2 regions of the Bombilactobacillus sp. ESL1202 genome follow, and region 1 is predicted to be linked to the other one. Evidence: predicted binding sites of a transcription regulator. Region 1 holds the regulator's gene; the other holds the start of a gene.
What was found. Region 1 encodes Rex, which represses fermentation and respiration genes when NADH is low (regulators of the CRP and FNR family bind a similar motif). Its sites were predicted from a motif close to TTGTGAANTANTTCACAA; they were not measured.

Region 1 (17,185 bases):
CATTATCGCGCACTACTTGTTGAATATAAAGTGTAATGGTTTCGCCTTGTTGATAACGATAGGGATTAGCCACCAACAGATGGTAGCCAATTTGCTGTACTTCTAATACAACATAGGTGGGATAGATATAAGTTATCGTTCCTTGAAAATACTCAAACACACTAAAACCTCACTTAAAACGTCTTGATTGATGGGGATCTTGAATTCGTTTAAACATCTTTTGAATATCTGCATCACTAAAGTGAATCAAAGTTGGGCGCCCATGTGGACAATTATAAGGATTTTGGGCTTGAGATAATTGATCCAAAATGGCTTGCGCTTGCTTTTGATCTAAATGATGATTTGCTTTAATAGATAGTTTACAGCTCATTGTAATCGCAGTTTGTTCACGAAAATCTGCTATTTTAATTTTACCGTCTTGTAAAATATAATCAATTATTTCCCGAATAGTTTGTTCTTCTTGCTCAACGCCAATCCAAGTGGGATGACTAGTAATTACAAAACTGTTCTGCCCAAAAGGTGCAATTTCAATCCCCACTTCGTGTAATAACTCTAAATGTGCATTAACACTAACGGCATCAGCATTTGAATAGTCCAAAATCAACGGCACCAATAATTTTTGTTGATCGGCACTAACTTGCCCCACTTTTTGTCGAAACTGTTCATATTTAACTCGTTCTTGCGCGGCATGTTGATCAATCAAATAAAAACCATCACTGCTTTGGGCGACTAAATAAGTCTCATGAATTTGCGTTAAAAATTGTAAATTAGGAAACTTTTGCTCCGTTAAAATTAATTGATCAGCTTGCATCGGGGCAGCAGTTGGTTCATTTTGTTTGGGTACACTAATTGTTTGAGTTTGAGCTTGATCTTGTTGGGCAATCTGTCGCATCGTCTGATCCCATTGATGTAAATGGTGAGGATCTTGAAATATTTCTTGTAAATGAATTGCTCCGGGTTTGATAAAATCAGTTTTACTAGTAACTGGTGTTTGCGGTGGTTCTCGTAAAAATGAATTGGTCTGATTAAAATTTTGAAGGGTAGACGGTGCTACTGTTGTTGTTTTTGAAACTGCTTCTGGAATCAGATTTAATTGACCTAACGCCTGAGACACTGTTTGCTCAATTAAATTCGCTAATTGTTGTTCTTTACTAAGCCGGACTTCTCTTTTAGTTGGATGGACATTCACGTCAACTAATAAGGGATCGGTGGTAATTGTCAACACCCCCATGGGATAACGACCAACCATTAACTTGGAGCCATACCCGGCTAACCACGCTTTACTTAATTGAAAGTTATTAACAAAGCGCTGATTAATCAAAATGGACAAATAATTCCGATTAGCTCGGGTTTGTTCTGGTAATGAGATGTACCCTTGAATTTGAAAATCAGCATCACTGCCCTGACATGTGATTAAATCAGCAGCCACTTTTCGGCCATAAATTCCCGCCATTGTTTGCTTGAGATCACCGTTACCAGAAGTCCGTACTAACGTCTTTTTTTCATTAGTCAATGTTAAAGCGACTTGCGGGTGTCCTAAAGCCAGATGATTCACAACGTCAATCACTTGTTTTAATTCGGTATTGAGAGTCTTAATATATTTCAAACGCACTGGTGTATTATAAAACAAATCATTGACGACAATCGTTGTTCCTTGACTAGCAGCCACCACTTGCGGTTCTTGAAAAGTTCCACCTTGAACCTCTAAAAACGTTCCGCTGGCTCCATCAGTACTAGTCGTCATTTGTACCTTAGCTACGGCCGCAATACTGGCGAGTGCTTCGCCGCGAAACCCCAATGTCTGCACATTAAATAAATCATGCGTCGAATTAATTTTGCTGGTGGCATGGGATTGAAAGGCTAATTTAACTTGATTGCGAGCAATTCCGTCACCATTGTCTGCCACTTGAATATGCTTTACGCCAGCATCTTGAATATTGATTTCAATTTGTGTCGCATGCGCATCAAGTGCATTTTCCACTAATTCTTTGACGACCGATGCTGGTCGTTCGACGACTTCACCAGCAGCAATTTGATTACTTAAAATTGCTGATAATTTACGGATCTCAGCCATTTAATTCCCCATCTCCAAATATCTTTAATGTAATTTAGACTGCAATTCATACAAAAATTTCATTGCCTCTAAGGGTGTCATATTTAAAACATTGGCGTGTTTAATTTTTTCAATCACGGCTTGATTTTGTTCATGTGGTGGTGCAAATAAAGATAATTGTTGTTCTGAAGGCGCTTCTTGAACTTGATTAATTGGTGGCTTTTTGGGGGCCACTTCTTTTTTAGGAACAGCTGTTTGAGCTGGTTGTTGTTCCAAATCATTTAAAATAACTTGGGCTCGTTTCAATAAAGTTGTTGGTAAACCCGCCAACTTAGCTACATGGATCCCGTAGGATTTGTCCGCGGGACCTGCTAAAACTTTGTGTAAAAAGACTAATTTACCATGTTCTTGCGTCGCATCAACGTGAACATTTTCAACCGTAGTTAACTTATCAGCTAGTTGCGTTAATTCATGATAATGCGTGGAAAAAAGCGTCTTTGCGTGGACTGTTTGGTCCAAATACTCAATAATCGCTTGCGCTAAAGCCATGCCATCATAAGTCGCCGTTCCCCGACCAATTTCATCAAAGATGATTAACGAATTTTGCGTCGCATGCTGCAAAGCATCGTTTGCTTCCATCATTTCGACCATAAAGGTTGAATTACCAGCAATTAAGTCATCAGCGGCACCAATTCGGGTAAAAATTTGATCAAAAATGGGCAACTGGGCTTCATCTGCTGGTACAAAACAGCCAATTTGTGCCATAATCACAATCAACGCAGTTTGACGCATATAAGTACTTTTTCCCGACATATTGGGCCCGGTAATTAATAAAACGTCAGTTTGTTCGGACATTTGAACATCATTAGGAATATAACTTTTTTTACCCAAAACTTTTTCAACAACGGGATGACGACCATTCACGATTTTAATTTGATGATCTGTAGTAAACTGCGGCCGAATATAATGTTGATTTTCACTAATAACCGCAAAACTTTGTAAAACATCTAAGTGCGCCAAAATCCGAGCTAATGTTTGAATCTGGGCAATTTGGTCTTTAACCTGTTGCCGAATTTCTTTAAACAATTGATGTTCTAAAAGCGTTGACTTTTCCTCAGCTTCCAAAATCAAATGTTCTTTATCTTTTAATTCCGGGGTAATATAGCGTTCGGAATTAGTCAGGGTTTGCTTACGTTGATAACGGTCAGTCGGCACTTGCTCCTTATTAGAATTAGTAACTTCAATATAATAACCAAAAACCCGATTAAAACCAATTTTTAGGTTTTTAATGCCCGTCGCCTGCTGTTCATCAGCTTGCATCTGAGCAATCCAAGCTTTACCATTTTTCATTGCATTGCGGTACTGATCCAACTGCTCATTATAATGATCACGAATTAAGTTGCCTTCAGTTACTGAAATTGGTGGATCATCAACAATAGCTTGATCAATTAAGTCCACCACAGCTTGACAAGCAGGCATTTTAGCCAACAAATCATCAATTAACGGTTCATGTAAATCTAATAATGTTTGTTTAATTAGCGGTACTTGACGCAAAGAAGTCGCCAATTGAATTAAATCGCGACCATTGACATTGCCGAAAGCAACGCGACCAGCCAGCCGTTCCAAATCATAAACCTTGGTTAAGTAGTCTTGCAGATTTCCGCGCTGAAAAAAGTTATCTAACAGAATTTGAACAATATCTTGGCGTTTAGTTAAAGCTTTTCGTTCCAACAACGGTCTTTGTAACCATTGTTTTAACAAACGACTACCCATAGCCGTTTTAGTCGCATCTAATAACCAAGCCAAAGTCCCAGACTTTTCACCAGTTCTTAAAGAACGAAATAATTCCAAATTACTTTGAACATTATGATCCATTTGTAAATATTTACTAGTTTGATAAACTTGCGCAACTTGTAAATGAGCTAATGAACGTTTTTGCGTTTCAATTAAATAAGAAATTAAGTAAGTAATCGCTTGTTGTTGTAATTTCTGTTGCACTGGTTGAATGACAAAAGCCACTTCCGCATAAGACTGCTGGGGTTGTTCTAAAGAAACTAATAACCCAATTTTAGTTAATTTCTGTTGTTGTTCTTCGGTCAAGGAATCAGAAACAACCACTTCTTTACAGCGTAAATTTAGTAACTCGTTTTGTACCTGTAACCAATCAGTAAAAGTTGTAACCCGCACCTCACCTGTGGATAAATCGGTATAAGCAAAACCAAATTGATCTTCTTGATAAATAATTGCTGCCAAATAATTATTCTCACGACTTTGATTAGGTTTATCTTCCAAACTAGTTCCGGGTGTAACTAACTTGATGATCCCTCGTTTAACCATGCCTTGAGCTTCCTTGGGATCTTCCAACTGCTCACAAATGGCCACTTTATAGCCCTTATCCACCAAAACATCAATATAACTTTGAGCAGCATGGTGGGGAACGCCACACATCGGAATCGGATCCGCAGCATTTTTATTTCGGGCTGTTAAAGTTAATTCTAAAATTTGTGCCCCTTTAATTGCATCATCGTAAAACATCTCATAAAAATCACCAATTCGATAAAATAAAAAAGCATCTGGATAATCTTTTTTAATAGCCAAATATTGCTGCATCATTGGTGTATCTTTAGTTTTTTGTGGCATTTATAACTCCTTAGTTAATGTTAGTTATCAAAAGGACGATCGGGATTAATTTGCCCGACCTGAATATGATTTTTGGAGGCCAAATCAATAACGCAATAATTAATTTGTGGTCGCCCATGATCACTTAATTCATAGCGTGTTGGTCTTTGCGTCAAAAAACGTCTTAAGCTGCTATTAGCTTGTACACCAATAATCCCATCATAATCACCAGTCATCCCAACATCACTTAAAAAGGCGGTTCCCTGAGGTAATGTTCGGGCATCATTGGTTTGCACATGTGTATGTGTGCCCACCACCGCATCGACACGCCCATCAACGTAGTAAGCTAACGCTGCTTTTTCACTGGTTGTCTCTGCATGGAAATCAATAAAAACACGTGCCTTGCTCGGAACTTGCTTCAACAGATGATCAACTACTTGAAAAGGATCATCAATGGCATTCATTAAAGCCCGGCCTTGTAAATTAATAATCGCTAATTGCTCTTGATTAATTTGCTTAATTGTCATACCACGTCCTGGCACTTCTGCACCAGGATAATTAGCTGGGCGAATTAAGTTATCATTATTAGTCAATAACTCATTAACCTCTCGCTGATCAAAGGCATGATTTCCTAACGTAATCACATCTGCTCCCGCTTTAAGAATCGCTTTAAATTGTTGATCTTTAATGCCACGACCGTTAGCTGCATTTTCACCATTAACAATTGTCACTTGCGGACGAAAACGGGCTTTGATTTGTGGCAAATATTGTTCTAAAGCCTGCACACCTAAATTGCCCATGACGTCACCCACAAAAATAATTCGCATAATACTTCCCTTAATTTTATTTATATTTTTACTTAAATTTTATCATACCATTAAAAGCTAAACTAAAGCAGTACTACTTTATCGCAAAATAGCAAAAAAGCATTTCTTTCGAAATGCTTTCTTGCTATTAAATTAACTAAAATTACATCATACCGCCCATACCAGCATTTGGATCAGCTGGTGCTGGAGTAGCAGGTTCTGGTTTATCAGCAACAACGGCTTCAGTTGTTAAAATCAAAGCTGAAACACTAGCTGCATTTTGTAGAGCAGAACGTGTTACTTTAGTTGGGTCAATAATTCCGACTTCAATCATATTTTCCCATTTATCAGTATCGGCATTATAACCAATTTCTGTACCTTGGGACTTCATATGTTCAACAATCACGGAGCCTTCTTTACCAGCATTTTCCGCAATTTGACGAACCGGTGCTTCTAAAGCCCGCTTAACAATGTTAATTCCAGTTTTTACATCACCAGTTTCATTTTCAGCTAACTTGGCAACGGCCGGAATAACATCCATCAAAGCCGTACCACCACCAGCGACGTAGCCTTCTTCAACAGCAGCACGGGTAGCGTTCAAAGCATCTTCAATGCGATACTTACGTTCTTTTAATTCAGTTTCGGTAGCGGCACCGACTTTAATCACACCAACGCCACCAGCTAATTTAGCCAAACGTTCTTGTAATTTTTCTCGATCAAAATCAGAAGTTGTTTCACCAATTTGCTTCTTGATTAAGTCAACACGTTCATCAATCGCAGCTTTAGAACCAGAGCCTTGAACAATAGTTGTATTATCTTTGGTAACAGTTACACGACCAGCTTGACCTAATTGATCAATTGTGGTGTCTTTTAATTCTAAACCTAAGTCTTCAGTAATCACAGTACCGCCAGTTAAAATGGCAATATCTTCTAATTGTTCTTTGCGACGATCACCAAAGCCAGGAGCCTTAACAGCAACGACATTGAAAGTACCACGAACTTTATTCAAAACTAAAGTTGGTAAAGCTTCACCATCAACATCATCAGCAATAATCAACAAAGATTTACCTTGTTGCACAATTGATTGTAACAATGGCAAAATATCTTGGATATTAGAAATCTTCTTATCAGTAATTAAGATGTAAGGATTATCTAAATCAGCTTCCATCTTGTCATTATCAGTTACCATATATTGTGATAAGTAACCCCGGTCAAATTGCATACCTTCAACGACGTCAGAAGTTGTTTCAATTCCTTTTGACTCTTCAATTGTAATAACACCATCATGACCAACTTTTTCCATGGCATCAGCGATTAATTCACCGACTTTACTATTAGCAGAAGAAACAGCAGCAACTTGCGCAATTTGGTCGCGACCACTAACTTCGTGGGAAATTTTCCGTAATTCATCAACAGCAGTAGCCGTTGCTTTTTCAATTCCGGTTCGAATGCCAACTGGATTAGCACCAGCAGTTACGTTCTTCATACCTTCTTGAATAATTGCTTGGGCTAACACCGTCGCAGTTGTCGTACCATCACCGGCAATATCATTAGTTTTAGAAGCAACTTCGGAAACTAATTTGGCACCCATATTTTCAAAATGATCTTCTAATTCAATATCTTTAGCAATGGTTACACCATCATTAGTAATGTTAGGTGAACCATAAGATTGTTCCAAAACAACGTTGCGACCCTTAGGGCCGATTGTTGTTTTAACTGTATCAGCTAATTTATTAACACCGTTGAGCATTTTTGCCCGAGCGTCTTCTGAAAATTCAATTTCTTTTGTCATTTTTCAGCCACCTCAATTATTATTTAATCGTACTTTTTCAAAAATCTATTTATTTAAAATTAGTCAACAATTGCCATGACATCTTTTTCATGCATTACGAGATATTTTTGGCCTTCATACTTAACTTCTGAACCAGCATATTTATCAAAAAGAACACGATCGCCTTTTTTAACGCTAAGTTCAATTGTTTGACCGTCTGGGGTACGTTCACCGGCACCAACTGCAATAACTTCACCAACTTGTGGCTTTTCTTTTGCATTATTGGCTAGAACAATTCCACCAACTGTTTGTTCTTTTTCTTCATCAACTTGTACTAGAATCCGGTCACCTAATGGCTTTAACAAAGTAATCCCTCCAAATATAAACATTTTTAGCACTCTTAGCACTCATCTTCATATAGTGCTAATACAATTTCTATAATAACATGTTCTTTTGAAGATGCAAGTATTTATCATCAAAATCCCGTCAAAAACTTACGTTTTTACATTAGCATAACTATTACCGTATTGATATTATTCGGCTCACGAATAATATCAACTGGTTGCAAAGAAAAAAGCCTGAAAAAGTTATCCCGGAGAAAATCAGACTAATTACTGAAAACAACTTTTTAACAGACTTTTCCAAATTTATTTTGTTATCGCGTTACTTGAAACATTCCATACTTCTTAGCATAAGCTTTGCCATAGGTCATATCATATTCTAACAACCGATAATCTTTAAAGACTTGCGATTGATCCCATTTAGCATTTTTAGGTCCATGCACATTCTTAGCAGTTAAAGCATACGTATCAGTAGTGACCTTGGTAGTATTTTGTTGACCCGAACCAGAAATTTGTAAAGGTTTAGTCAACACTGGAACTTCCTGATACAGTTGTGTTAATAATTGATAAAATGGCGTTTGGGGATAATCTAATTGCTGTAATAAATGTAAGGACATATAATTTGGTGAAAAATAGTCATAATGATGAGTTTCTAAGGGAAAATTAGCGACCATCACAAAGGGTGTAGCATGCGAATATAACGTATTTTGATTAAACAGATCATCATAAATACCATCACCAGGATAATGATCACCATACATCACAATTAACGTTTTTTGCTTAGCATGCTGATAGTGCGCTACTAAGTTTTTAAAAGCTTGATCAGAATCATGTACTTCTTGCAAGTAAGCTTCTAATTTCTTAGTTTTGTCAGCGTCTCCGCCTACTTGATGCTTCAATTGATAATTACTCTGGGCACCAGACTGTGTTTGATACGGCATGTGATTTTGCATCGTTAACATCAAACTGAATTGTCGATCCGATTTTTGTTGTTGTGCATAAAAATTCGGATACGCTGAAGCATCTGTATCATATAGGCCATGTGGCGACTTTTTCAGTCCTTGTAACTTAGATTGATCTTGAAATTTGTGAATACCAATCGCCGGATAAGCTTGATTGCGTCGATACATGGTGCCTGCGTACGGATGATAAGCTTGGGAATGATAACCAGCCGTATTTAAATAATGCATCACACTCGGGAAATATTTTTTATTCGGTAAAATATCCTGATATGGCGTATTATTCAAAAAATAGTTTGAAAAACCAGTATTAGCTTCAAATTCAATATTAGCCGTCCCGCCACCAAAACCGGGTGAAACCATATAACCGCCAGCTTGCTTAGCAGTTGGCTGAGTAAGAATTTGCGAAATATAAGGCATCGGATTTTTATTGCCAACGATTGGATATTGCTTTTTAGTTCGTAAAGGATTAGTTAATGATTCATTTAAAATATAAATAATATTAACCTTACCTACCTTTTTGCCTTGATTAGCCTGAGCTAATCCATGTTGGTAACGTTGGGCAATTTTTTTCATCGTTGCTTGATTATAATTAGCCGGCTTAATCATCGGCGTTGATTGCAAATTAAAAACAAAGCCAATTAAAGTACCACGATTACGGTAGTTTGCTAATTGGGAACGATCAACATTCGTGATGTTATATTTAGCTAATTGTTTCGAAGCTAGCGAACGGGTATTACCAGCTTGAGCAAAAATCACTAATACAACAACCCCCACAACTAATGTCAATCCTCTAAAAAACCAAACCCAATGATGATTTTTAAAGCGTAACTTTTTAGTCTGACGATGAATTAAATAAGCAATTAAGAATAACAACACAATACTTACTATTAATAAACATAGTGATTGCCAGCTAACCATCTTGATTAAACCGCCAGCTTGATTAGCCATTCGCAAATCATTAGGCAACAGCGGTTCTGAGCGGGAAACAATCTTATTAAAGTCAACATAAAGGCCAATACTTAATAAGGCTATACTAACCGCCAATCCCCACCAATAATCCCCCAACAGGGCAATTATTAACGTCATAATTACTACCAAAATAAACCAATTAATTCTGGTAACTACGGGATTATTTTTAATTTCCCAAAACATTTCGTGATAACCATGAGTTAATTCTCCAGTTAAAGCTAATTGAAATGCAAAATAAAAAATATAAGCTAATAAACAAACTAGTAACAATTGCAATAAACGATAAATAAACCGCTTGATATTTAGATTGTGCACAGCAAATCCTCTTTCAAAATAAATTTATTACAATTTTAGATTGTAGCACAATTCAGTAAGCGATAATTATATCAATTAGTTATCAATTGCTTCAGAAGCAATTAAAGCTAGTTGCTGTCCTTCAATTTGCCAAGATTTAAATGTTGCCGGGACAATAAAATGATCGCCTAAATTTAATTGATATTTTTGATCAGCAATGACTAATTGTCCGTGACCTTTGATTACCGAATATAAAGTATAAGCCCCTAGTTGATGTTTTAAAGTCAATGGATCACTTTGAATATCTAACCCCCAAACTGCAAAATATGGTGAAACTGGTGGTTTGACATAAGTGGTCAGTGTACTATTACCAAAATGTTGCACTTGAGTATTCAGTTTAGGTGCCACAAATGGTACTGTAATCGTATCTTGGGCTTGTTTTAAATGTAATTGTCTTTTCTGACCGGTCGCTTGATCAATTCGATCATAATCATATAACCGATAAGTCGTATCACTACTTTGTTGTGTTTCTAAAGCTACAATCCCCTTATTTAAGGCGTGAACCGAACCACTAGGAACGTAAATAAAATCACCGGTTTTAACTGGTAACTTTTTCAATAAATGTTCCCAGTCACCAGTCTGCAACATTGTGGCTAATTCTTGTTTTGTTCGAGCATTATGACCATAAATCAAATAAGAATCAGGCTGAGCATTAATAATGTACCAACATTCGGTTTTGCCCAATTCACCTTCATGTTTTTGAGCATAATCATTATCAGGATGAACTTGAACAGATAAACTATCTTCCGCATCCAAAATTTTAGTTAATAACGGAAAAACTGGACTTTTAGAATTACCAAATAGTTCAGGCTGAGTTTGCCACACTGTGGCTAAATCTTGCTGTGCTAAAGATCCATTTAGCACTCGGGAAAGTCCATGGGGATGAGCCGAAATCGCCCAGCATTCACCAATTTTGCCATCAGGAATTTGATAACCAAATTCATCTTGTAAACGCCGACCACCCCAGATTTTTTTTTGAAAAGCTGGTTCTAAAAATAACGGTTCCATTATTATCCTCCTAATTAATAATCAATTTTTGCAATAATTAAAAAAGGCCGGGACAAAAGTCGCTTAACCGTTGACTACTAGCGATCTGAAATCTCAAGACTTACAAGATCTCAGAATACTAGCCCTCAACTGTTGACTTTTGAAACAAATTAATGAATTAATAGTCCGTTAATTCGCAACAGCCTATCTTCATTAACGTTATTGTCCCAGCCTCATTTAACATGATTATGCCAATTTTAGTTTATCAACACGGTTGCAAGTGTTATTAACTTTTGACTTTAACTGTAATTATCTAAAAAATAAATCAAAGTCTGTAATTCATTAGCTAAGTCCACATTATGAACCCGCACTGTTTTGGGTGTAGCTAACCGTAACGGTGTGAAATTCAAAATCCCTTTAACATTGGCAGCTACCAATTCACCAGTAACTTTTTGAGCACTAGCTACAGGAACTGTTAGAATGACCACATCAATTTGTTCCTTAGCCAATTGTTGTGCCAAAGAATCAACATTGTAAACCTGTACACCATTAACTACTTGATCAATTAATTCCGGATCTTTATCAAAAGCAGCCGCGATTTGAATATTATTGGTCTGGGAAAAATTATATTTTAACAGTGCACTGCCTAAATTCCCGACGCCAACTAAAGCCACCTTGGTCGTCTGACTTTGATTTAACAATTTTTTAAAAAATTCCAACATGGGTTCAATTTCGTAACCGTAGCCGCGTTTGCCTAACGAGCCAAAATACGAGAAATCCCGCCGAATCGTAGCACTGTCGACTTGAACGGCTTTGGCAAGTTCTGTTGAAGAAATTTTTTTAGTATTAGAATCATTTAAAAATTGAAAATAGCGATGATATAGTGGCAATCTCTTAATTGTCGCATTTGGTATTCTATATCTTGTCATAGTAAGTATATCCCCTTGTGAATAAAAGTAGTGGTTATAGCAAGTATCCACCTTTTGATATCACAATGTCAAGTAAATAAAATCACAAACTTTTTAAGGCTATTTAAAATTGATAGTCCAACCTTATCACAGCTAGCTTTTTAGATTTCAATGGTTTTAATTAAAGTCTGTATATCATACGGCTGTAATTCTAATTTTTGGTCTTCAATTGGTTGAATTTCTTCTAAAGCATTAACCGGTTGAAACCCTTGGTTTAATAATTCAGTTAAGTTTTGCTTGTGGCCTGATTGATTACTCAATCGCACCACTAGTGCTTGCTTAATAGTATAAGCTGGATAAAGGGCTGTCACAGCTACTGGTAAATCTAAAGTCAAAGCTGTTTTTGTCAATGGTAATTGCGGCAAGGTTTCTGCAAATTCAATATCCCACAATTTATTATCTAAACGATTAACAAATAAGTTCAATTTTTGTAATTGATAGCTAACATTGGGGGCTAACCAATTTTCAGCTGCAATGGCTAATTGATTTTCATCCAACTCACCTACAGGTAAAAAACCAAAATTAAACGTATTTTCACCTAATTCTTCGGCCAATGGTGTTGGTGTCATTTGATGACCAACACTAGTTGTATCCCCCGAAGCGCGGCCCGGGCGCCATAGTAGATTGGGTTTACCTAATTGACCTGTGGTTGCCATTAAAGTTACTGCAAAAGCTTGATCTAATAGTTCATATTCTTTCATGCCACCACTTAACAAAAACAATCCATGATTTGGTTCATACATACCGACTACTTTATCAAAGTTGTAAATGTTAACCGGTTTTTCAACAAATTCCTGCTGCCAATTTTTGGCAATTGGTAAATTCTTCGTTGTCCGAAAACCACCTTGAATTTGGGCCTGTAGTTCTTCACTATGAATGCCCGTTTTAATTTGTAAACGTAAACGATGATCCAAAATTTGGTTATCAACTTTTAATTGACCCGTTAAAACTGCTGAATTAGCAGCCAAAGACAATGTTAGCTCAAACTTAACCGGCTTTAATTTAGGATTTTGAACATTTCGTTGGGTTAGATCTGCTGGTAAATTCCAGGTTCCCGTTAAAATTAATTGTTGCAGATCACCAACTGTTTTAACTTGACAATGGCCAACTAACGGTAATTGAACTTCTGTTTCATCAGCCACTGGCGAATAATCATAGGTATCACCATCATTACCCGAATCTAAAATTGTTACTAAATCTGGATACTCATGGCCTAATGCCTTGGCGGTAAACTTGTTTCCTGTATAATCAACCGTCCAAGTTTGATTGTGAATTTGTGGGCGCGAGCTTTCTTGCCAAGTAGGCAAATCTTGCTTGGCATCTTCGGTATACGAGACCACCTGATAGCCAAGACCAGCATATTGCATTTTTAAACGAACCGTTAATTGATAATATCCCGGCTCATCTTTAAATTCAAACCCATTTTGCGTTTGTTGCATAATATGTTCGCGCTTAGGCACATATTTTTCTTTAACCAAAACGGCTTGGTATTCTTCAGCAAATTTTACTTGCTTAGTTTTTGCTAAAAATTCCACTTCTTGGTAACCAGTAAATGGTCGAGGTGAAGTATTAAACATTAGCAATTGATTAGGCTTTAATTGCAGGCGTTGCGCTAAGCGCTTTTTAAGATAATTTTCAATACCGGCAGCAATCTCAAAGCCTTCTTTAAAGCGATGCTGAACATCAACGGCTACATTGTCAGTAATACTGCCACCTAAAGTATCATGTGGCTGACACTTTAACAATTTGTGCCAAAGTTTCAAAACTAAACCATTGGAAACTGAAATTCCACAATTTTTGGCCAAAACCATTAACGGTTCGACTCGGCGTAAAATTTGTTGCTCTAAACTAAAATTATCACGTTTAATTTGCGAACGGACGGAACCAATGGTGCGATGAACCCTTGAATAAGTGGGATAACGTAATTCACCTTGATAAGTCGGTAATTTTTTGGGGGAGCGTAATTGTTGCATAAAATTAGGATAGCTACTAATAAAAATTTGGTGTTTACTATATTGATTTAATTGTTTAATTACCTGGGAAATATTTTTAACGATATTCATTTGATCAATTCCGGATGGAATTAAAACCGCCTGATTATCCCCATGACTAGCTTCAAAATCAATTCCTGGATCTAAGCGTTGTTTTACAAATTCCGCCAAATGTTGTTTCGAATTCAAGTCAATTTGACCAGTATAATAACCTAAAGGAAAATTAGCCGCAAAAACTTGATTATTACCTAAAGCTTGCCACTTAAAATAAACTGACTTGGTTTGACGCTTAAAATTAGTGCCCCGCCAACAAATAAAATCGTGAATTCCAACTTGATTCAATAACATCGGTAATTGGGCATTAAAACCAAAGGTATCAGGCAAATAACCAATCATCATTGCTTGTCCAAATTTCTGCCGACTATCATTAATTCCAATTACTAAATTACGAATAATGGATTCACTGTCCGGAATTAGTGCATCAGTTTGCGTATACCAAGGGCCAATAAATAATTGCTTACGCGCGACTAAAGCCTGGATCCGTTTTTGATCATCGGGATGTAAAGTTAAATATTCATCAACAATTGAAGTTTGACCATCTAAAGTAAAATTTGCTTCGGGATGTTGTTCTAATTCGGTTAAAACTTCACTGAACAATTGATCACTTAAAACCTGTGCATCCTCCGTTGTAAAATACCATTCACGATCCCAGTGCGTATGATTAACAAAATGCACTTTTACCATAATTAACATTTACTCCCTTATTATTCAAAGTTAAGATCAATATCATCATCTTCAACATCATCAGTTGTTGTTTCGCCTTCATCGGAACCAGTTTGGTTGAAGTTCACTGCTAAAGGTGCTAAAAGTCCAATAATTAAAGCACAAGCAAATAAACCAATCAAATAAGCCCACCAATTAGTAACCGTTACAGCACCATAGATCCCACCAACAGGCGGAATTTTAGCTTGCGCACCTAAAAAGATCGCTAACGCCGGTCCAACTGCTCCAGCTAACATATTAATTGGAATTAATTTTAAGGGACTCACTAAGGTAAACGGAATGGCACCTTCAGTAATGCCAATAAAGCCCATAAACCAATCACTACGCCCAGCATCTAATAATTCAGCTGAGAAACGTTTTTTGTAAAACAGTGTGGCAAAAGCATAGCCTAAAGGAATACCCGCAATGGCAATATTGACAATCATGGCTGGTGTATAAACTTTTTCGGCTAATAAAACATTACCAGCCATCCAAGCGGCTTTATTAATGGGACCACCTAAATCTGAACCAATCATGGCCCCCATAATAGCAGCTAAAGCAACAGCACTCATACCACTATTACTCATGGCTTTAATCCAAGCAACTAATGACGAATTAATCCAGGCTAACGGTTGTTTCAACAAGACGCCCATCAATAAAGCAACCACCATTGTCGACAATAACGGCACTACAACTAATGGCATGATGGATTCATATTTATCGCTAACGTGAATTTTATCGTGGCACCATTTAGCAACATAGCCGGCCGCAAAACCAGCGACCAAGGCACCTAAGAAACCCATATTAGAACTTGAGGCTAATGAACCCCCAATAAACCCAGCGGCTAAAGCTGGTTTATCACCGATAGCATAGGCAATATACCCCGCTAAGACCAAGTTAACTAGACCAACACCAATCCAACCAACTGCTTCAATTTGACCCATGTAAAACCAAAAACCAGCTTTATAATGGTCAAAACTAGTAATGCCAAATGCTAAACCAATTAATTTAGGAACAGCAACAACTAATGAGCCCCCGATCACTACTGGTAACATGTAAGAGATACCTGACATCAAGTAACCCTTCCATTGTGCTAATAATTTTTTCATGGTTTAATCCTCCCTTCACTACTTATTTTGATTTCTTTGTGCAACTGCTTTAGTAACTTTGGTAATCACCGCTTTAGGTTTTTTAATACACATGTTAATATCCACACGGACTGTCGGAATTCCGTGAAAGCGTTCCATCTTTTCGATTTTTTGATCCGAACCAATTAATAAAAACTGTGCACTTTGCGCTTCTTGTGGGGTAATTTCATTTTTTAAACCCATAGCGCCTTGTTGTTCCACTTTCGCTGTTAAATTCATCTCCTGTGCTGCTTTTTCTAAAGCCTTCGCAGCCATTGGCGTATGTGCCAAACCTGCTGGACAGGAAGTAATCGCTACAAAATCCATTATTATTATCTCTTTTCTATATTAATGATTATTCGAATTGCTTAGTCATTACTCAAAACTTGATAAACTTCATCAACACTTTGACTATCAATTAAAGCTTGCCGCTGTTCATCTTCAATCAAAGAGGTTGCTAAATCAGCCAAAAGTTGTAAATGTTCCTTGGCACCATCTTGGGGAGCCAACATCACAATTACCTGTTGAACCGGAGTCTCATCAATTGTTTGCCAACTCGTTAGAGGACTTTTTGTTCGCACAAATAAAATTGCTGATTGCTTAATACTAGAAGAAAGCGTATGGGGAATCGCAATTCCATCCTGCAACCCCGTTGAAGCTTGTTGTTCACGCATTACTAATGATTGATAAATTGCCTGCTCATCAGTCCCAATTCCTAAAGCAACGGCTTGTTTAGCAATAAAACTAAAAACTTCAGTTTGAGAGTTTAACTGCTGATTTAGAAAAATTTGTTTCTTAGTCAAAATACTATTCATACTTATTTCTTCTCCTCAATTTTTGTTGGGTGTTTCAAACAATTCAGCACTTCATCAACAGTTTGTGCCGCTTTCAAACGCAATAATTGCTGATCATTTTTAGTTAATTCATAAAAATAGTCATAAACATCATCTAACTTATCTTTAATTGACTCATTAAAAGCCATGAAAAATACTGCATAGACAGTTTCTGTTCCCCAGGTAATTCCTTTTTTGGAAGTCAAAACTCCAATGACGGGTTTTAAAACTTGTTTAGCGTCACCGTGCGGAATAGCATAAATACCTAAAGCCGTGGAAGCCAATTGCTCACGCTTTAAAGCTGAAGCAAACATTTTTGATGTAACATTATGGTTAACAACTAACGCTTGTGTTAAGGTTTCAATAGCTTGTTTGGCATTAGTAACTGGAGCATCAATGATGATTGTCTGCCGCGAAATTAAATCCATAAACGTTGCTTGCAGATATTTTTCTTGCCAAATTTTTTGACTTAATTTTTTCAGTAATTTAATTTCTTGTTCATTGAGTAACGGACTCACTTGAACAATCACCTGCTCCGTTTGCATTTTCAGAGGAATTGTCGTCAAAATTAAATCAGCCGTAATTGGCTGGCGCAACAATTCGGCAATCGACAAGGTAGCAATCACTTTTAATTGGGGCAAC
Region 2 (17,185 bases), 470 kb from region 1:
CCGTTGAACGGGCTTCCTTGTTATCTCATGCTAGTCGCAATAATGTTGTCCGCTTAGAAATTAAAGTTGACACTAAACAAATAACCATTTATGGTAATTCGCCTGAGGTGGGAACTGTAGAAGAAAATGTCCAATTTGATCAAGTTACTGGTGAAGACTTAGCTATTTCATTTAATCCAGATTATCTCAAGGAAGCCCTCCAAGCTTTCGGTGACACTAAAATCAAATTAGAATTTACCGTCGCTTTACATCCTTTTACACTAAAACCGTTAAATGATGATCATAGTTTTATTCAATTGATAACACCAGTGCGGACGTTTAATTAAATTTTAGCTCATAAAATCCCAGCTATCTCAAAAAAAGATAACTGGGATTTTTGATTTATAAGATAAAAAATGTTTCAAACTGTGTGGTAATCACTCAAATTTTATTTTTTAAATCGCTGATTTTACTTATTATTAATTTTAAGACAATTTTAGTCATTTTAGTCTAAAACTAATTAATTAGCTGATATCGCTTAAAATTGCTACTAATGTTAAAAAGCGTTATAATTAATAACGAAAGTTTCTTGTTTATAAGGATGTGAACAGTATCAATGGACATTAAATTAACTGGCGAATATATCACTTTGACGCAAGCTTTAAAAGAAGCGGGTGTGATTGCCACTGGTGGTCAAGCAAAATGGTATCTTCAAGAAAATCAAGTCTGGGTCAATCAAGAATTAGAAAATCGTCGTGGCAAAAAATTGCGCGTTGGTGATCAAATTAAGCTAATTGATGGCTCACAACTAAACATTGTCTAATGGAATTAACCCAGTTAAAACTTAATAATTTTCGAAATTATCAACAAATACAATTAGACTTTGATCCACATTTAAATATTTTTATTGGTCAAAATGCGCAGGGAAAGACTAATTTACTGGAAGCTATCTCAGTATTAGCTTTGGTTCGTTCACATCGAACAAATAATAATCAAGAATTAATTCGTTGGGGCTGTGATTTTAGCAAGTTACACGCTATCGTTCAAAAAAATAGTGGTCGCTTAACACTGGATTTAATCTTGAGCTCTGCCGGTAAAAAAGCCAGTTTAAATCATTTAGAGCAAAAGCGGCTATCACAATATGTTGGCCAGTTGAATATTATTTTATTTGCTCCCGAAGATTTAAAGTTAGTGAAAGGATCTCCAGGTAATCGAAGACGTTTTTTAGATATGGAAATTGGACAAATAGATGCCGCTTATCTAAAAAACAGTAGTAAATATCGTCAAGTTTTAAAACAACGTAATCTTTATTTAAAGCAGTTACGGGCTAAGAAGGCTCACGATCTAGTCTATTTAGAAGTTATTTCGGATCAATTAGCGGGGTTCGGTGCAGAGTTAATTTATACGCGGGCTAAATTCTTACAACAGCTGCAGGAATTTCTAGTGCCAATTCATCGGCGAATTACACAAGAGCAAGAGCAATTACAATTAAAGTATCTGCCTAGCGGTGTGGATCAAATTAAAGATCCTGACCAGTTATATCAAGCACTCTTGAAGCAATTTAAGCAGTCACAAACAAGAGATCTTCAAGTTGGCTCTACGACTATGGGGCCGCATCATGATGATTTTCAGTTTTTAATCAATGATAATGATGTGCAAAAATTTGGGTCCCAAGGTCAGCAACGTAGTGCGGTCTTAAGTTTAAAATTAGCTGAAATTGAGTTGTTTCATCAAGTCGTGGCTGAATATCCAATTTTATTACTGGATGATGTTTTATCAGAATTGGATCAGTTTAGGCAAACACAGCTACTGAAAACTATTCAGGATCGGATTCAAACTTTTATTACAACAACGAGTCTCCAGGGTGTTAATTTAAAAGAAATTAAACATCCGAAAGTATTTAAAATTAAGGCTGGAGGGATAATATGAGTGATCAAGATAACAAAGATCAAGAAAGTTTAGCGCAACGAGCTAAGGAATATGACGCTAGTCAAATTCAAGTTTTATCTGGATTAGAAGCGGTTCGCAAGCGGCCAGGAATGTATATTGGTTCAACTAGTGTGCAAGGTTTACATCATCTAGTTTGGGAAATTATTGATAACGGGATTGATGAAGCCTTAGCTGGTTTTGCGACAGAAATAAATGTTGAAGTTGAACCAGATAATAGTATTACTGTCACTGATGATGGTCGGGGAATTCCCGTAGATATTCAAGAAAAAACGGGTAAACCGGCTTTAGAAACAGTTTTTAATGTTTTGCACGCTGGTGGTAAATTTGGTGGCGGCGGTTACAAAGTTTCCGGTGGTTTACATGGTGTGGGCGCTTCAGTTGTTAATGCGTTAAGTACACACTTAGATGTCGAAGTTCATCGTAATGGTCAACGCTATTATATGGATTTTGAACGGGGAAAAGTTAAAACACCGATGAAAGTTTTAGGCCCGAATGATGAACATGCTCACGGAACCAAGGTTCATTTTGCGCCTGATCCGGATATTTTTACGGAAACGACGGTTTATGATGACCATACGCTAGTAACAAGAATTCGGGAATTGGCGTTTTTAAATAAGGGATTGAAGATTAATTTTACTGATAAACGTCAAGAAACTGCGGAAAAATTAGAGTTTTGTTATGTTGGTGGGATCAAGAGTTATGTTGAATATTTAAACGAAAATAAAGACGTTATTTTTGATGAACCAATCTACGTTGAAGGTGTCCAAGACGGAATTACAGTTGAAGTAGCTTTACAATATACTGATGATTACCATTCTAATTTGATGACTTTTGCTAATAATATTCACACTTACGAAGGGGGAACTCACGAATCTGGGTTTAAAGCCGCTTTAACGCGAGTGATTAACGATTATGGGCATCGCAATAATTTGCTCAAGGAAAATGAAAAATTATCCGGTGATGATGTTCGCGAAGGAATGACGGCAGTCGTTAGTATCAAACATCCTGATCCCCAATTTGAGGGTCAGACCAAAACTAAATTAGGCAATTCTGATGCCAGAACAGTTACCGATCGGACCTTTGCTGATCATTTTAATAAGTTTTTATTGGAACATCCAGCGCAAGCCCGTAAGATTCTTGATAAGGGCATGTTAGCCTCCAGAGCTCGGGTCGCAGCAAAACGCGCCCGGGAAGTGACCCGTAAAAAATCAGGTTTAGAGATCAGTAATTTACCAGGAAAACTAGCAGATAATACTAGTAAAGATCCAGAAATTTCAGAATTATTTATCGTCGAGGGTGATTCGGCTGGTGGTTCCGCTAAAGAAGGACGTTCTCGTTTAACACAAGCTATCTTGCCAATTCGTGGCAAAATTTTGAATGTGGAAAAGGCCTCTATGGACCGAATTTTAGCTAATGACGAAATTCGGACGTTATTTACGGCTATGGGAACTGGTTTTGGCAATGATTTTGATGTTTCTAAAGCGCGTTATCATAAATTAATTATTATGACCGATGCGGATGTTGATGGCGCTCATATTCGGACGTTATTATTGACGTTATTGTATCGTTATATGCGTCCGGTTTTAGAAGCAGGTTATGTCTATATTGCTAAGCCACCACTATATCAAGTGCGGCAAGGAAAAATGGCGCGTTATATTGACTCTGATGAGGAACTCAAAGATTTCATGGTTACCTTACAACCCAGTCCGAAACCAGTAATTCAACGCTATAAAGGTTTAGGTGAGATGGATGCTGACCAATTATGGGATACAACAATGAATCCAGAAAATCGCCGGTTAGATCGCGTTGCTAGTTCGGATGCTGCCGATGCTGATCGAGTATTTTCAATGCTCATGGGTAACAAAGTAGAACCTCGGCGGGAATTTATTGAACAAAATGCTCAATATGCTGAGTTAGATTTTTAATTGAAGGAGCTGATAATGCATGGCAGAAACTGATGATCGTCGGATTCAAACGGTTGATTTGTCTAAAACAATGCGTAGTTCATTTTTAGATTACGCAATGAGTGTCATTGTTGCGCGAGCGTTACCAGATGTTCGTGATGGTTTAAAACCAGTTCATCGCAGAATTTTATATGGTATGAACGAATTAGGGGTTACACCGGATAAACCATATAAAAAATCAGCGCGGATTGTCGGCGATGTAATGGGAAAATACCATCCTCACGGAGATTCAGCGATCTATGAGTCAATGGTGCGGATGGCTCAGAAATTTAGCTATCGTTATTTATTAGTTGATGGTCACGGAAATTTTGGTTCCGTCGACGGGGATTCCGCGGCGGCAATGCGGTACACCGAAGCTAAAATGAGTAAAATTGCGACGGAAATGTTGCGTGATATCAATAAAGATACGATTGATTTTCAAGAAAATTATGATGGAACTGAACGTGAACCGGTTGTGTTACCGGCGCGTTTTCCCAACTTATTAGTTAATGGTGCAACTGGGATTGCGGTCGGAATGACGACCAATATCCCGCCGCATAACTTAACCGAAGTTATTAATGGGATTCATATGTTGATGAAAAATCCTGATGTTACGACAGCGGAATTAATGCAGGCTATTCCAGGACCTGATTTTCCAACTGGTGGCGTTGTCATGGGTAAGTCAGGGATTCGGCATGCTTATGAAACCGGGCATGGCAATATTATTTTGCGCGCTAAGGTCGATATTGAGACCTTGAAGAACGGACGTGAACGCTTAGTTGTTACGGAATTACCTTACATGGTTAACAAGGCTAAGCTCATTGAACGAATTGCTGAATTGGCGCGGGATCATCGAATTGAAGGAATTACGAACTTAATTGATGAATCTGACCGGACTGGTATGCGAGTAACTATTGATATCAGAAGGGATATGAGTGCTAATGTAGTCTTAAATAATTTATATAAAATGACAGCTTTGCAGACATCGTTTGGTTTTAACATGGTGGCCATTGTAAAGGGTGCGCCTCAAGTCTTATCATTGAAGGAAATTTTACAATACTACTTAAAACATCAAGAGCAAGTCATTCGGCGCCGGACCCAATTTGAATTAAAGAAAGCCCAAAATCGCGCACATATTTTAGATGGTTTGCGGATTGCTTTAGATCATATTGATGCTGTTATTGAAGTCATTCGGGGGTCAAAAACCGCTGAAATTGCTAAGAGTACATTAATTACGCGTTTTGAATTATCTGATAAGCAAGCACAGGCCATTTTAGATATGCGTTTGGTTCGGCTAACTGGATTAGAACGCGATAAAATTGAAAATGAATATCAAGATTTGATGACTAAAATTGCTGATTATCAAGATATTTTGCAAAAACCGGAACGAATCGATGAAATTATTTATCAAGAATTATTAGAAATTCAAAGCAAATATGGTGATAAGCGCCGGACGGAATTGTTGGTTGGTGAAGTCTTAAGTATTGAAGACGAAGATTTAATTGAAGAAGAAAATGTTTTAATTGTCTTAACTCATAATGGCTATATTAAACGCTTGCCAGCTGATGAATTTAAGGTGCAAAATCGAGGTGGCCGCGGAATCAAAGGCATGGGTGTTAACGACGATGACTTTATTGAGCAATTAATCTATACTTCGACACATGACATTTTGTTATTCTTTACCGATGCCGGTAAAATTTATCGTTCCAAGGCTTACGAAATTCCTGAATACGGTCGTAGTGCCAAGGGGATTCCGATTATTAATTTGTTAGGCATTGATAATGGTGAACAAATTCAAACAGTCGTTCATTTGCAAAAAGATTTACCGAAAGCAAATAATTGTCTCTTCTTTGTCACTAAAAATGGAACCGTAAAGCGCACTGCCCTAGATGAATTTCAAAATATTCGAAAAAATGGCTTACGGGCGATTACCTTAAAAGATGGTGATTCTTTAGATAACGTAATGTTGACTAATGGACAAAATAATATTTTAATTGGTACTCATTTAGGCTATGCTGTGAGCTTTAAAGAAACTGATGTCCGCATGATGGGTCGAACAGCAGCTGGAGTGCGCGGAATTCGGCTACGTGAGCAAGATTTTGTTGTTGGTTCTGCTATTTTAACCGAGCAAAGTGATGTTTTAGTCATTTCGCAAAATGGTTATGGCAAAAAAACTCCTGCTGCGCAATATCCGATTAAAGGCCGTGGTGGTAAAGGCATTAAGACTTCCAATGTGACGGAGAAGAATGGGCCACTAGCAGGAATTACGACGGTGCAAGGTGATGATGAAGATATTATGGTTGTCACCAACCAAGGAGTGATGATTCGCTTTGCTGTTAGTGCGGTATCTAAAACTAGTCGTGCAACCTTAGGCGTCCGCTTAATTAAGTTGGATCATGGAGCACTGGTTTCCACAATGACTAAAGTTGACGCCGAACCAGAAGAAGTATCAGCTGCTGATGAACAAGAAAATCATGAAGAAGATCAGACGGAAGATTAAAAATTATCAAAGTTTTTAGCGTAATCTAAAAGTGGAAGGCTTTTAACGCTAAAAACTTTTTTAGTAGTATTTTGTGGATGATAATGTTAGAATAATAATCTGTGAGTATTAGACTTTAAAACAGTTAATGCTCCTTGAGAATAAGTTAGTTATTCTCCATTAGTCCATAAGGAGGTAAAAATAATGGCTCAAACACATTATGAAATCACTTATATCATCAAACCGGATATTTCTGAAGAAGATAAGAAGGCCTTGATCGACCGCTTTGATAAGATTCTCAAAGATAACGGTGCAGATGTGTTAGATTCTAAGGATTGGCAAAAACGGCGTTTGGCTTACGAAATTGGTGGTTATAACGAAGGCACTTATCATATCGTTAACGTCAATGCTCAAGACCAAGCAGCAGTTAATGAATTTGACCGTTTATCTAAAATTGATGACAACATCTTACGTCATATGATTATCAAGCGCGAAGATTAATCTATTTGAAAAGTTAAAAAGGAGACAGAAGCATGATTAATCGCAGTGTATTAGTTGGACGTTTGACCCGTGATCCCGATTTGCGCTATACCGCAAACGGCACCGCAGTTGCTACTTTTACAGTAGCTGTCAATCGTCAATTTGTGAATTCCAGTGGTGAACGTGATGCTGATTTTATCAATTGTGTGATTTGGCGAAAATCAGCGGAAAATTTTGCTAATTTTACGCATAAAGGTTCGTTAGTGGGAATTGATGGGCGGATTCAAACACGCAATTATGAAAATCAACAGGGACAACGGGTTTATGTGACTGAAGTAGTTGTCGAAAACTTTGCACTTTTAGAACCGAAGTCTGCTAACCATAATAATGGTAATCAAAATCAATCAGCTGCGAACAATTTCGCTTCTGGATCGAATAACTCGAATAATAATTTTAATAAATCTTCGAACGTTAATCAGAATTCCAATTCTACACAGTCATTGGATGAAGATCCGTTCGCAGATAATACGCAGTCAATTGATATTTCAGATGATGATCTACCGTTTTAAAATAATTGAAAATTGAAAGGAGCGTTCAACATGGCACAACAACGTCGTGGTGGCCGTCGTCGCCGGAAGGTTGACTTTATTGCCGCTAACCATATTGAATATATTGATTATAAAGATACTGATTTACTCAAACGTTTTATTTCTGAACGGGGTAAAATTTTGCCTCGTCGTGTTACCGGTACTAGTGCAAAGAATCAGCGTCGTTTGACAATTGCAATTAAGCGGGCACGAGTAATGGGATTATTACCATTTGTTGCTGAAGATTAAACTATCATAATCAATACTTTATGAAAAGTCTGGCTTAAGTCAGGCTTTTTTTTAATGATTAGGAATATGGTAAAATATAGCTAAATTTTAGTTACAAGAGGGTATTATGAAAAAAAGTAGAGTAGCTAAGAAAAATTTATTGGCTATTAGTCAGCCATTACGTTTGGGTTTAATTGCGTTAGTAATTTTGGCATTAGCTTTAGTTAGTTTGATTTTTGGCATTAGCCCAATAATGGGACTTTTAGTTTTTATCATGTTGACATTAATCGTTGCTATTGGTTCTTATTTATTACGGAATTTTGTTGTTCAGACCAATAAGTATTTATATGATTTGTCTTTTCGCGAAAATCGAGGTAAGCAAGAAGCTTTAATTAACATTCCAATTGGAATGCTCTTATACGATGCTGATAAGCAGCATACAATTGAATGGATTAATCCTAATTTACAACGTTATTTTCCCGATAAAGATTTATTAGGACGGGGTCTAAGTCAGATCAATAATTCATTAATTCAATTAGTTGAAAAAAATGAACAGACAAAGCAGGAGTCGATCTTAATTACAATTGGCGATAAGAAGTTCAAAACTTTTGTCCAGTCAAATTTACGAGTCATTTATTTCTTAGATGTTACGAAATATATGGTAATGAAACAGCAATATGAAGATGAAAAAATTGCGATTGGCCAGGTTTTTTTAGATAACTATGATGAATTAGTCCAAGCAATGGCTGATCGTGATCGTTCAGATTTAAATAGTTATGTTACTAATCAATTAACTGATTGGGCTAATCAAAATGCGATGTATTTAAAACGAGTAGCCAGTGATCGTTTTATTGTAGTTGGTTATGTCAGTTCTTTGAAGAAATTAGAAGCTAACAGTTTTGTTATTTTGGATCAAATTCGTAAAACTACTTCCCAGCAAAACGTCCCTTTAACTTTAAGTATCGGCTTTGCTTATGGCAAAGATGATTTGGCGCAGTTAGCCCAAGATGCTCAAAAAAATATTGACTTGGCATTGGGGCGCGGTGGCGACCAGGCAGTTGTTCGTAAAGCAGACGATCAAGCGCGTTTTTATGGTGGCAATACGAATCCAATGGAAAAAAGAACGCGGGTCCGAGCGCGAATGATTAGCCAGGCTTTACGAGAATTATTTAATCAAGTAGATACCGTTTATGTGATGGGACATCAACAACCAGATATGGACTCCATTGGGGCTTGCTTAGGAATTCATCGCATAGCGCAAATGAATGATAAATCTTGTAAAATAGTTATTGATGCAACTGGTGCACATAGTGATGTTAAACGTTTGTTAGCATGGATTGATCAAGATGCAGTTTTAAAAGATGATATTTTGACACCGCAACAGGCGTTGGAACAATCAAGTAGTAACAGTATGTTAATTATGGTCGATTTATCAAAACCTTCACGGGCGATGAGTCCCGAATTATATACTAAATTAGCCCAAAGAACGGTGGTAATTGACCATCATCGTCGGGGCGAAGAATTTCCAGAAAATCCGTTATTGGCTTATATTGAGCCTTATGCTTCTTCAGCCAGTGAGTTAGTGACCGAAATGATTGAGTATCAGCCCCAAAATAAACAATCATTGTCTAAAATTGAAGCCACTGCCATGTTAGCAGGGATTTTTGTTGACACACATTCTTTTACTCTACGTTCAGGAACTAGAACATTTGATGCTGCCAGTTATTTGCGCTCCGTTGGTGCTGATGGTACCAAGATGCAAAACTTGTTAAAAGAAAGTGTTGCATCTTATGTTCAACGCAATCATTTGATTGATACAGTGCAAATGGTGACATCCAAAATTGCCGTTTGTAGTGGCGAGGAAGAGCAAGTTTATGATCCCGTAATTGCTGCTCAAGCAGCAGACACTTTATTAACTTTAGCCAATATTGATGCTTCCTTTGTGATTACAAAGCGGGCTGATAATAAAATTGCTATTTCTGCGCGGAGTTTAGGTGATTTTAATGTACAAGTCATCATGGAAGAAATGGGTGGTGGTGGACATTTATCTAATGCAGCAACCCAATTAAGTGATCAAACTATTGCCCAAACCCAAAAAGAATTGATTGCAATTATTCAACAAAAAGTGGAAGATAAACCTAAAGAGGTTAACCCAACATAGGAGGATTAAATATGCGCGTAATTTTTACACAAGATGTTCGAGGCAAAGGCAAGCGTGGAGAAGTTAAAGATGTTGCTGATGGTTATGCTCGTAATTTTTTGATCAAAAATAATAAGGCGAAAGTAGCCACGGCCAAAGCTATTAGCGAACTGAAGGGACAACAATTAGCTGCTCAACGTGAAAAAGACGAAGAAAAAGCTAGCGCACAAATGATTAAGACGGTTTTAGAAAAAGACGAGACGGTGGTGGAATTAGAATCCAAAGCTGGTAGTGACGGTCGTTTATTTGGTTCAATTCCCAGCAAACAAATTGCGCAAGCATTAGCCAAGCAATATCAAATTGAATTAGATAAACGTAAAATTGAATTGGCAGAGCCTATTAAAGTTTTAGGATATACTAACGTTCCAGTTAAATTGTATCCTGGCATTGAGGCTAAAATTCGCGTGCATGTGATTGAAAAATAATTTAAAGAAAACTAGAATCTTGTGAATTCTGGTTTTTTAACTCCTTAAAAATGTAAAGGCTTACGATTGTGAAATAATGGTCTTGTGAAACACTTGACAAATTGATGAAAACGTTATAAACCATAGGTAGGGAGTTTTATCACTAACTGATCAAATTTGTCATTGATTAAATTTAAAGGGAGTGATCAATTAACAAATATTGGGTAATACAAATGCAATAATACATTTTTAAGAATAGGTGATGTAAAGATGAAATCAGAAGATAAAGAACCAAAATCCGCCCCCTTATTGATTCAAATGTTAATTTATGCAGCAATTTTGTTTGTATCGCAGTGGATTTCTAATATGATGCCTAAATCATTCCCTGTGCCGACTCCAGTTATCGGTTTGATTTTGTTATATTTGTTATTGACTTTCCATATTATCAAATTAGAGTGGGTTGACTCCTTTGGTAGTGCCATGATTGGCTTAATTGCCTTTTTGTTTGTACCATCGGGAATTTCGTTGGCCGCTAATTTGAATATTATGGAAAATGAAGGTATTCAATTAGTTATTGTAATTATTTTATCAACCATTGTTTTATTGGTAGTAACTGCATATACAACAAGATTGTTATTATTTATCAGTAAAAAAATTAAACATACTGATACAGATGTACAAGAACAAGTAGGAGGAGAGAACAAATGATGGCAGGATTATTATCGAATCCCTTATTTGGTATCTTACTTTCATTGGGAGTTTTTGAAATTGGGCAGTACTTATTTAATTTAACGAATGGCTTTTTCCTGTTTCAGCCGTTGTTTGTCGCAATGGTTTTGGGAATTTGCCTATTAGTTTTGTTAGGTAAGAGCATGGGCATGACCACTGCGGCTGCTTATACTAAATTCTATAAGCCCGGTGGGGATTTAATCTTCTGGTTCTTAACACCAGCAACTATTGCTTTTGCCATTCCACTTTATAAACGTAATGATGTTTTTAAGAAGAATTGGTTGGTTATTTTACTAAGTTTGTTAATTGGTACATTTATTTCTCTATTTGTCATTTTAGGTATTTCTAAGCTTTTGGGACTCAGTCGGGTCGGAACAGCTTCGATGATGAGTCAATCAGCCACAACTGCAATTGCTTTACCATTGTCAACAGGTATTGGTGGTAATGCTGCTGTTACTGCGATGGCATGTATTTTGAACGCCGTAATCATTTATGCTTTAGGTAAATGGTTAGTAAAATGGTTCAGATTGGAAAGCGACCCAATCGGTGCTGGTTTAGGTATGGGTACTGCCGGACATACTGTTGGTTCAGCCTTTGCTTTAAAACTTGGTTCCGTTCAAGGAGCGATGGCCGCCGTTTCAGTAGTTATTATCGGTATTGTTGATAATATTGCTGTGCCACTATTTGCTCAAATGATGCATTTGTAAAATATTGAATAAATAGTTATAAATTAATTTCTTTTGACTTGTATCTTTTGTTAGTAAGATACCGGTTAAAAGGAATTTTTTTACGAAAAATTTTAATTAATTTTATATTTTATAAAATAATTGGGTTCATTGCGAAGTATATTATCCTGTTGTAAAATGTTAAAATTAGAGATAGATGCGAGGTTCATTAATGAATGATACTGCAATGCAACGAATTCCACCGAATAATAAAGAAGCTGAACAATCAGTCTTAGGATCAATTTTATTACGTCCTGAAAAAATTGTTGACGCTGCTGAGAGCTTAACTGCTGAGTCATTTTATTATCACGCACACCAATTAATTTTTGCGGTGATGTTGGAATTAAATGAAGCAGATCAAGCGATTGATGTGGTCACTGTCAAAAACAGTTTGGAAGCCAAAAATCAGTTAAGCGATATTGGTGGTACCAATTATTTGGCTGATTTAGCGACGACAGTGCCAACAGCTGCTAATATTAGTTATTACGCTAAGATTGTCGCTGATAAAGCGTTATTACGTCAGTTAATCAATACAGCCACCGATATTGTTGCCAAGAGTTTTGATGACCAAGCTGATGATGTGGCTAATATTGTCGATGAAGCCGAACGTTCAATCATGGAAGTTGGTGAGAATCAAAATAGTAACGGTTTTAAAAAATTAGCTGATGTGCTCAATGAGACTATTGAAAATATTGATCAGTTAGCTCAAGAAGACTCACAAATTACTGGATTAGCTACAGGTTATAGTGAACTTGATAGTATGACCGCTGGTTTACATCCAGATGAATTAACCATTTTGGCAGCTAGACCAGGAGTCGGAAAAACGGCTTTTGCGTTGAATGTTGCCGAAAATGTTGCGGTTCATAGTCAACAAACAGTAGCCATTTTCAGTTTGGAAATGGGCGCTGATCAGTTAGCGAGTCGCTTATTATGTGCGCAAGGCAGTATTGATGCCAATCATTTACGAACAGGAAGTTTGAATGATGATGAATGGCAAAATCTAATTGTTGCCATGGGTATTTTGTCGAAAACTGATATTTATATTGATGATACTCCGGGCGTTAAAATGGCCGAAATTCGTGCCAAATGTCGACGCTTGGTAAAAGAGACGGGAAATATCGGTTTAATTATTATTGATTATTTACAATTAATTGAAGGAACTGGTCAAGAAAATCGCCAACAGGAAGTTTCCACCATTTCGCGGCAATTAAAAAAGTTGGCCAAAGAATTACATGTTCCTGTGATTGCATTATCACAATTGTCACGGGGAGTTGAACAGCGTCAAGATAAGCGACCGGTTTTGTCTGATATTCGTGAATCCGGTTCCATTGAACAAGATGCTGATGTGGTAGCATTTTTATATCGCGATGACTATTACAACGATGAATCAGGAGAAGATGATACCACTGGTGCTGATCCTAGTGATGAAACGAACGCAGGAGAAGTTGAAGTAATCATTGGCAAAAATCGTTCAGGTCCTCGGGGAACAGTTAAGTTATTATTTGTAAAATCGTATAACAAATTTGCCGCAATTTCACCATTAACAGAGGGATAAATCTAATGAATAAAGTGCAACAATTGAAACAAGCCCAAGCTAAGCAGCAAATAGTCGATATTTTTATTCGTCAAACAGGCGATATTTATACTGGTTATGTTAAAGCCTTAGATAATAAATGGGTTATTATTCACACCTATAATGATTATGGTTTGTTAGATGGTTATGTTCTGCTGAAAATTAGCGGAATTGCTGACCTTACTAGTCAAGGTATGGACTTAGAACGTTTAAGAAAGCGCATTGATTTAACCGCTGTCAATCATTTACAGTGGTCTACAGAAACTCCAGTACCTGACTTTCAATCTGATAATCTAATTGTGCAGTTATTAGAATTTTTACAACAACAAGAACAAGCCATATTAATAGTGAAGACCGGTTCGAATCGCTATTTTCAAGTACAATTAGCTGATTTTCAACAGTCGCGCTTGGATTTTAAACTCTTGGATTCTTTTAATTTTTCAAAGACGGGGCGCGATTTCCCGGTGGATTTGGAACAAATAGTGGTCTTGGAATTTGTGGGTGCACAGTTACAAATGGCCACCAATTTTTTTCATCAAGCAGAATTACAGCATACGCCTTCGATTTTGATCAAAAATAATTCGGATATTTTTCCAATTCTGCAAGAATACCAAGAACAGCAGCGCTTGATATTAGTTTATTGTTCTAAAAGTCAGGATGTTTTCTTTTCTGGGCATGTGATGCAATTAAATCACCAATTTTTGGTATTAAAATTACTAGATAATCTCGGCTGTTTTGGCGGCTATGCTATGCTTAATTTAAATGATATTGATTTTGTATCACCTAATTCTGATTATTTATCAATGCTACGGTGTTATTGGAAATATCAACAACGTAATATGACTTATGTTCAGCCGGTTTTGGATGATCAATGGGATTTTGGCACTGACTTTGTGGAAGTAACGTTACAGCGTTTGGTTCGGCAACGTAATATGGTTCGGTTTCGTGAGGCAGACGAAATATTAGATCAATTAGCATATTGTCAAGATGTGAAAAGTGATAGCCTGACCTTGGCTGTCTTTGACGATTTACCAGAGACTCGAACTTTACGCAAAAATCTGAGTTATCAAAAATTAGCGGCAATTACCTGGGGATATTTGAATACCTTTTTCACTAAAAACGAATTAATAGATTAACTATTGCTAGTAATGTTCGTAATTGCTAAAATGTTAGTGGATTTAATTTAGATTAAAAAGGGATGACTGATGATGACAGGTGTTGTAGTAGTTGGAATGCAGTGGGGCGACGAAGGAAAAGGTAAAATAACTGATTTCTTGGGTCATGGTAGTCAAATTATTGCTCGTTATCAAGGTGGTGATAATGCTGGCCATACAGTTGAAGTTGACCAAGTCGCTTATAAAATGCGATTGGTTCCTTCAGGAATCTTATATTCAGACAAATTAACCATGATTGGTAATGGCGTAGTAATTAATCCGAAATCTTTAATTTCGGAAATTACCAATCTTAAACAGCAAAATGTCAGTTTCGATAACTTTTATATCTCCAATCGGGCACAAATTATTTTGCCCTATCATATTCGGATGGATGAACTCCAGGAAAAGAGTAAGGGCGATCAAAAGATTGGCACCACCAATCGAGGAATTGGCCCCGCTTATATGGATAAGGCTGCGCGAGTTGGTATTCGCATGATTGACTTGCTAGAAAAAGATACCTTTGCAAATAAATTACGACAAAATTTAGATTTGAAGAATCAAGAATTTGTTAAAGTGTACGGTGGTGAAGCTTTAAACTTTGACGATATTTTTGAACCATATTATCAATATGGACAACAATTAAAACAATATGTAGTCGATACTTCTAAAATTTTAAATGAGCATTTAGAACAAGGTGAAAATGTTTTATTTGAAGGTGCCCAAGGTATCATGTTAGATATTGATCATGGCACTTATCCATATGTAACGTCTTCAAATCCAGTAGGTGGTTATACGGCCGGAATTGGTGTGGGTCCAACTAAAATTCAACATATTGTTGGTGTGGCAAAAGCTTATACATCAAGAGTAGGTGACGGTCCTTTTCCTACGGAATTAACTGATCAAACTGGTCAATTTATTCGGGATGCCGGTCATGAGTATGGTGTCGTAACCAAGCGGCCGCGTAGAATTGGTTGGTTGGACACGGTTGTTTTACGTCATGCCAAACGCGTTGCTGGGGTAACTGATTTGGCTTTGAATTGTATTGATGTTTTGAGTGGCTTAGAAAAAATTAAAATTTGCACAGGTTATCAATTATCTGATGGCTCAATTATTGATGAGTATCCCGCTAGTTTGAAACAAGTTGAACAATGTCAGCCAGTATATGAAGAATTACCTGGTTGGTCCCAAGATCTTCGCGGACAGACAGATATGAGTACTTGGCCGCAAGCGGCACAAAACTATCTGCAAAGAATTAAAGAATTAACTGGCTTACAGTTAGTTAGTGTTTCTGTCGGACCCAATCGTGATGAAACAATTGTTTTAAAAGATATTTGGAAATAATTAGTGAAACTAAAAAGTTCTTTAAACTAAAAGTAGTTCGTTCTTTTAGTTTGAAGAACTTTTTTAATATAATTAATTGTTTCATGTGAAACAATTAAAATTATTTATTTGAAGCCACACTCTGGTAACCACTGATAAAATCAGTAAAGTTATTTTGATTACGATTAAAAATCAGAGTGTAGTAATAGTGATGATGATTATAAAATTGCGTGAGATAAAATCTTGTTTCACGTGGAACATCACTAAATTCATAGGCGGTAATGGCACTATTTTTTTGATCGGCACCGCCACGATTAATGAAGTGCTGCAGTCCAGCAGCACTGGCGGAACTCAAGCCAATATTATTAGCTAATTGTTGGTACTGTTTAAGCGGTGTTGATGGTTTAGTAACGATACCAGCATTAAGCATTGTGGAATTAATTTTATCAAGAAAATTAGGTGCTTTTGAGAGACCAGAAATACCAATTTGTTGGGTCCAATTAATAAATTTGGGCGGCTTTTGACTGCTAAATTGACCGAGATAATGTGCTTTTTTGATATGATGTTGCTGATAAAATACTTGATAACGATAGCTTTTGATTTTTAGGGTATCATCATGACGATTAACACTAACTATTAGATAGGAGCCCTGATGATTTTTACCAATTGTTAATGGGGTTACACTATAAAGGTATTGATGAGGCTTAGCCTGAACCCAAGTTTTCAATTGCTGATTTTGCTTAGAGGATAAAAAGCCACAAGTTTGTTTTTGTTGATTAAATAGACTTACAATATAATCAGTATTTTTTAATTCTTTCTGATAGGCTGGATTAGTGACCTCGTTAAGATTTATACTCTGTGGTTGCTTGCTTTGATTAACAGTTTGGGGATTAACTACCAATTGAAAAGGAATTGTCTGGCTAGACAACCAAGAACTAGTAGAAGTAATTAATATTTTCCGGTTATAATAAATAGTAACTAGTAAGATAAAACCGAGAATTAAAGAGATTAAACAACCTTTTTTTTTCAATATTTGTTTCAAAAGTGCACCTCATTATATATTATCTTAAGAAAGATTATTCTCTATGAAGATTAATAAGCAAGTACTAATATGGCTATCGAAGAAAATAAGCACATTAATAATAGGTTTGGGACTGCTGATATTTAGTCTAAGTGCCATCAGTGGTTACTTTAATGTTACTACGCAAAAATGGATTGATGATCAATATCAGGATCAACAACATCTAATATTGGTTACGAAAGTTAATACCAAACATTTAAATTCACTTAATTTTTTAGTAAAGACCTCGATGGGAAGCATAATACTACATGATCAGACGCAGCAAAAGTTACATCGTTTACAACGGTTGTTTGCTAGACGACAAGCTGTTAGTCATCAAATTAAACTATATTATGATGGTAAGTATTATGCGA

Region 2: AC3B7A_RS04660 (CidA/LrgA family protein) is a predicted target of Rex. The motif match lies at 10,354-10,371, and genes of this name have one in related genera.

Annotation. Positions count from the first base shown of each region.
Region 1 covers NZ_CM176590.1:1,520,618-1,537,802, reverse strand. The annotation lists gene ruvA (Holliday junction branch migration protein RuvA) at 1-160, opposite strand, end outside; gene mutL (DNA mismatch repair endonuclease MutL) at 170-2,074, opposite strand; gene mutS (DNA mismatch repair protein MutS) at 2,099-4,693, opposite strand; gene AC3B7A_RS06800 (TIGR00282 family metallophosphoesterase) at 4,714-5,499, opposite strand; gene groL (chaperonin GroEL) at 5,642-7,270, opposite strand; gene groES (co-chaperone GroES) at 7,330-7,614, opposite strand; gene AC3B7A_RS06785 (LTA synthase family protein) at 7,905-9,836, opposite strand; gene manA (mannose-6-phosphate isomerase, class I) at 9,912-10,886, opposite strand; gene AC3B7A_RS06775 (redox-sensing transcriptional repressor Rex) at 11,162-11,791, opposite strand; gene AC3B7A_RS06770 (alpha-mannosidase) at 11,932-14,565, opposite strand; gene AC3B7A_RS06765 (PTS fructose transporter subunit IIC) at 14,586-15,692, opposite strand; gene AC3B7A_RS06760 (PTS fructose transporter subunit IIB) at 15,711-16,037, opposite strand; gene AC3B7A_RS06755 (PTS sugar transporter subunit IIA) at 16,079-16,525, opposite strand; gene AC3B7A_RS06750 (BglG family transcription antiterminator) at 16,528-17,185, opposite strand, start outside.
Region 2 covers NZ_CM176590.1:1,048,182-1,065,366, reverse strand. The annotation lists gene dnaN (DNA polymerase III subunit beta) at 1-326, shown strand, start outside; gene yaaA (S4 domain-containing protein YaaA) at 596-802, shown strand; gene recF (DNA replication/repair protein RecF) at 802-1,908, shown strand; gene gyrB (DNA topoisomerase (ATP-hydrolyzing) subunit B) at 1,905-3,854, shown strand; gene gyrA (DNA gyrase subunit A) at 3,874-6,372, shown strand; gene rpsF (30S ribosomal protein S6) at 6,556-6,852, shown strand; gene ssb (single-stranded DNA-binding protein) at 6,885-7,400, shown strand; gene rpsR (30S ribosomal protein S18) at 7,431-7,667, shown strand; gene AC3B7A_RS04670 (DHH family phosphoesterase) at 7,774-9,807, shown strand; gene rplI (50S ribosomal protein L9) at 9,819-10,271, shown strand; gene AC3B7A_RS04660 (CidA/LrgA family protein) at 10,521-10,958, shown strand; gene AC3B7A_RS04655 (LrgB family protein) at 10,958-11,686, shown strand; gene dnaB (replicative DNA helicase) at 11,877-13,259, shown strand; gene AC3B7A_RS04645 (hypothetical protein) at 13,265-14,413, shown strand; gene AC3B7A_RS04640 (adenylosuccinate synthase) at 14,486-15,772, shown strand; gene AC3B7A_RS04635 (hypothetical protein) at 15,873-16,793, opposite strand; gene AC3B7A_RS04630 (hypothetical protein) at 16,900-17,185, shown strand, end outside.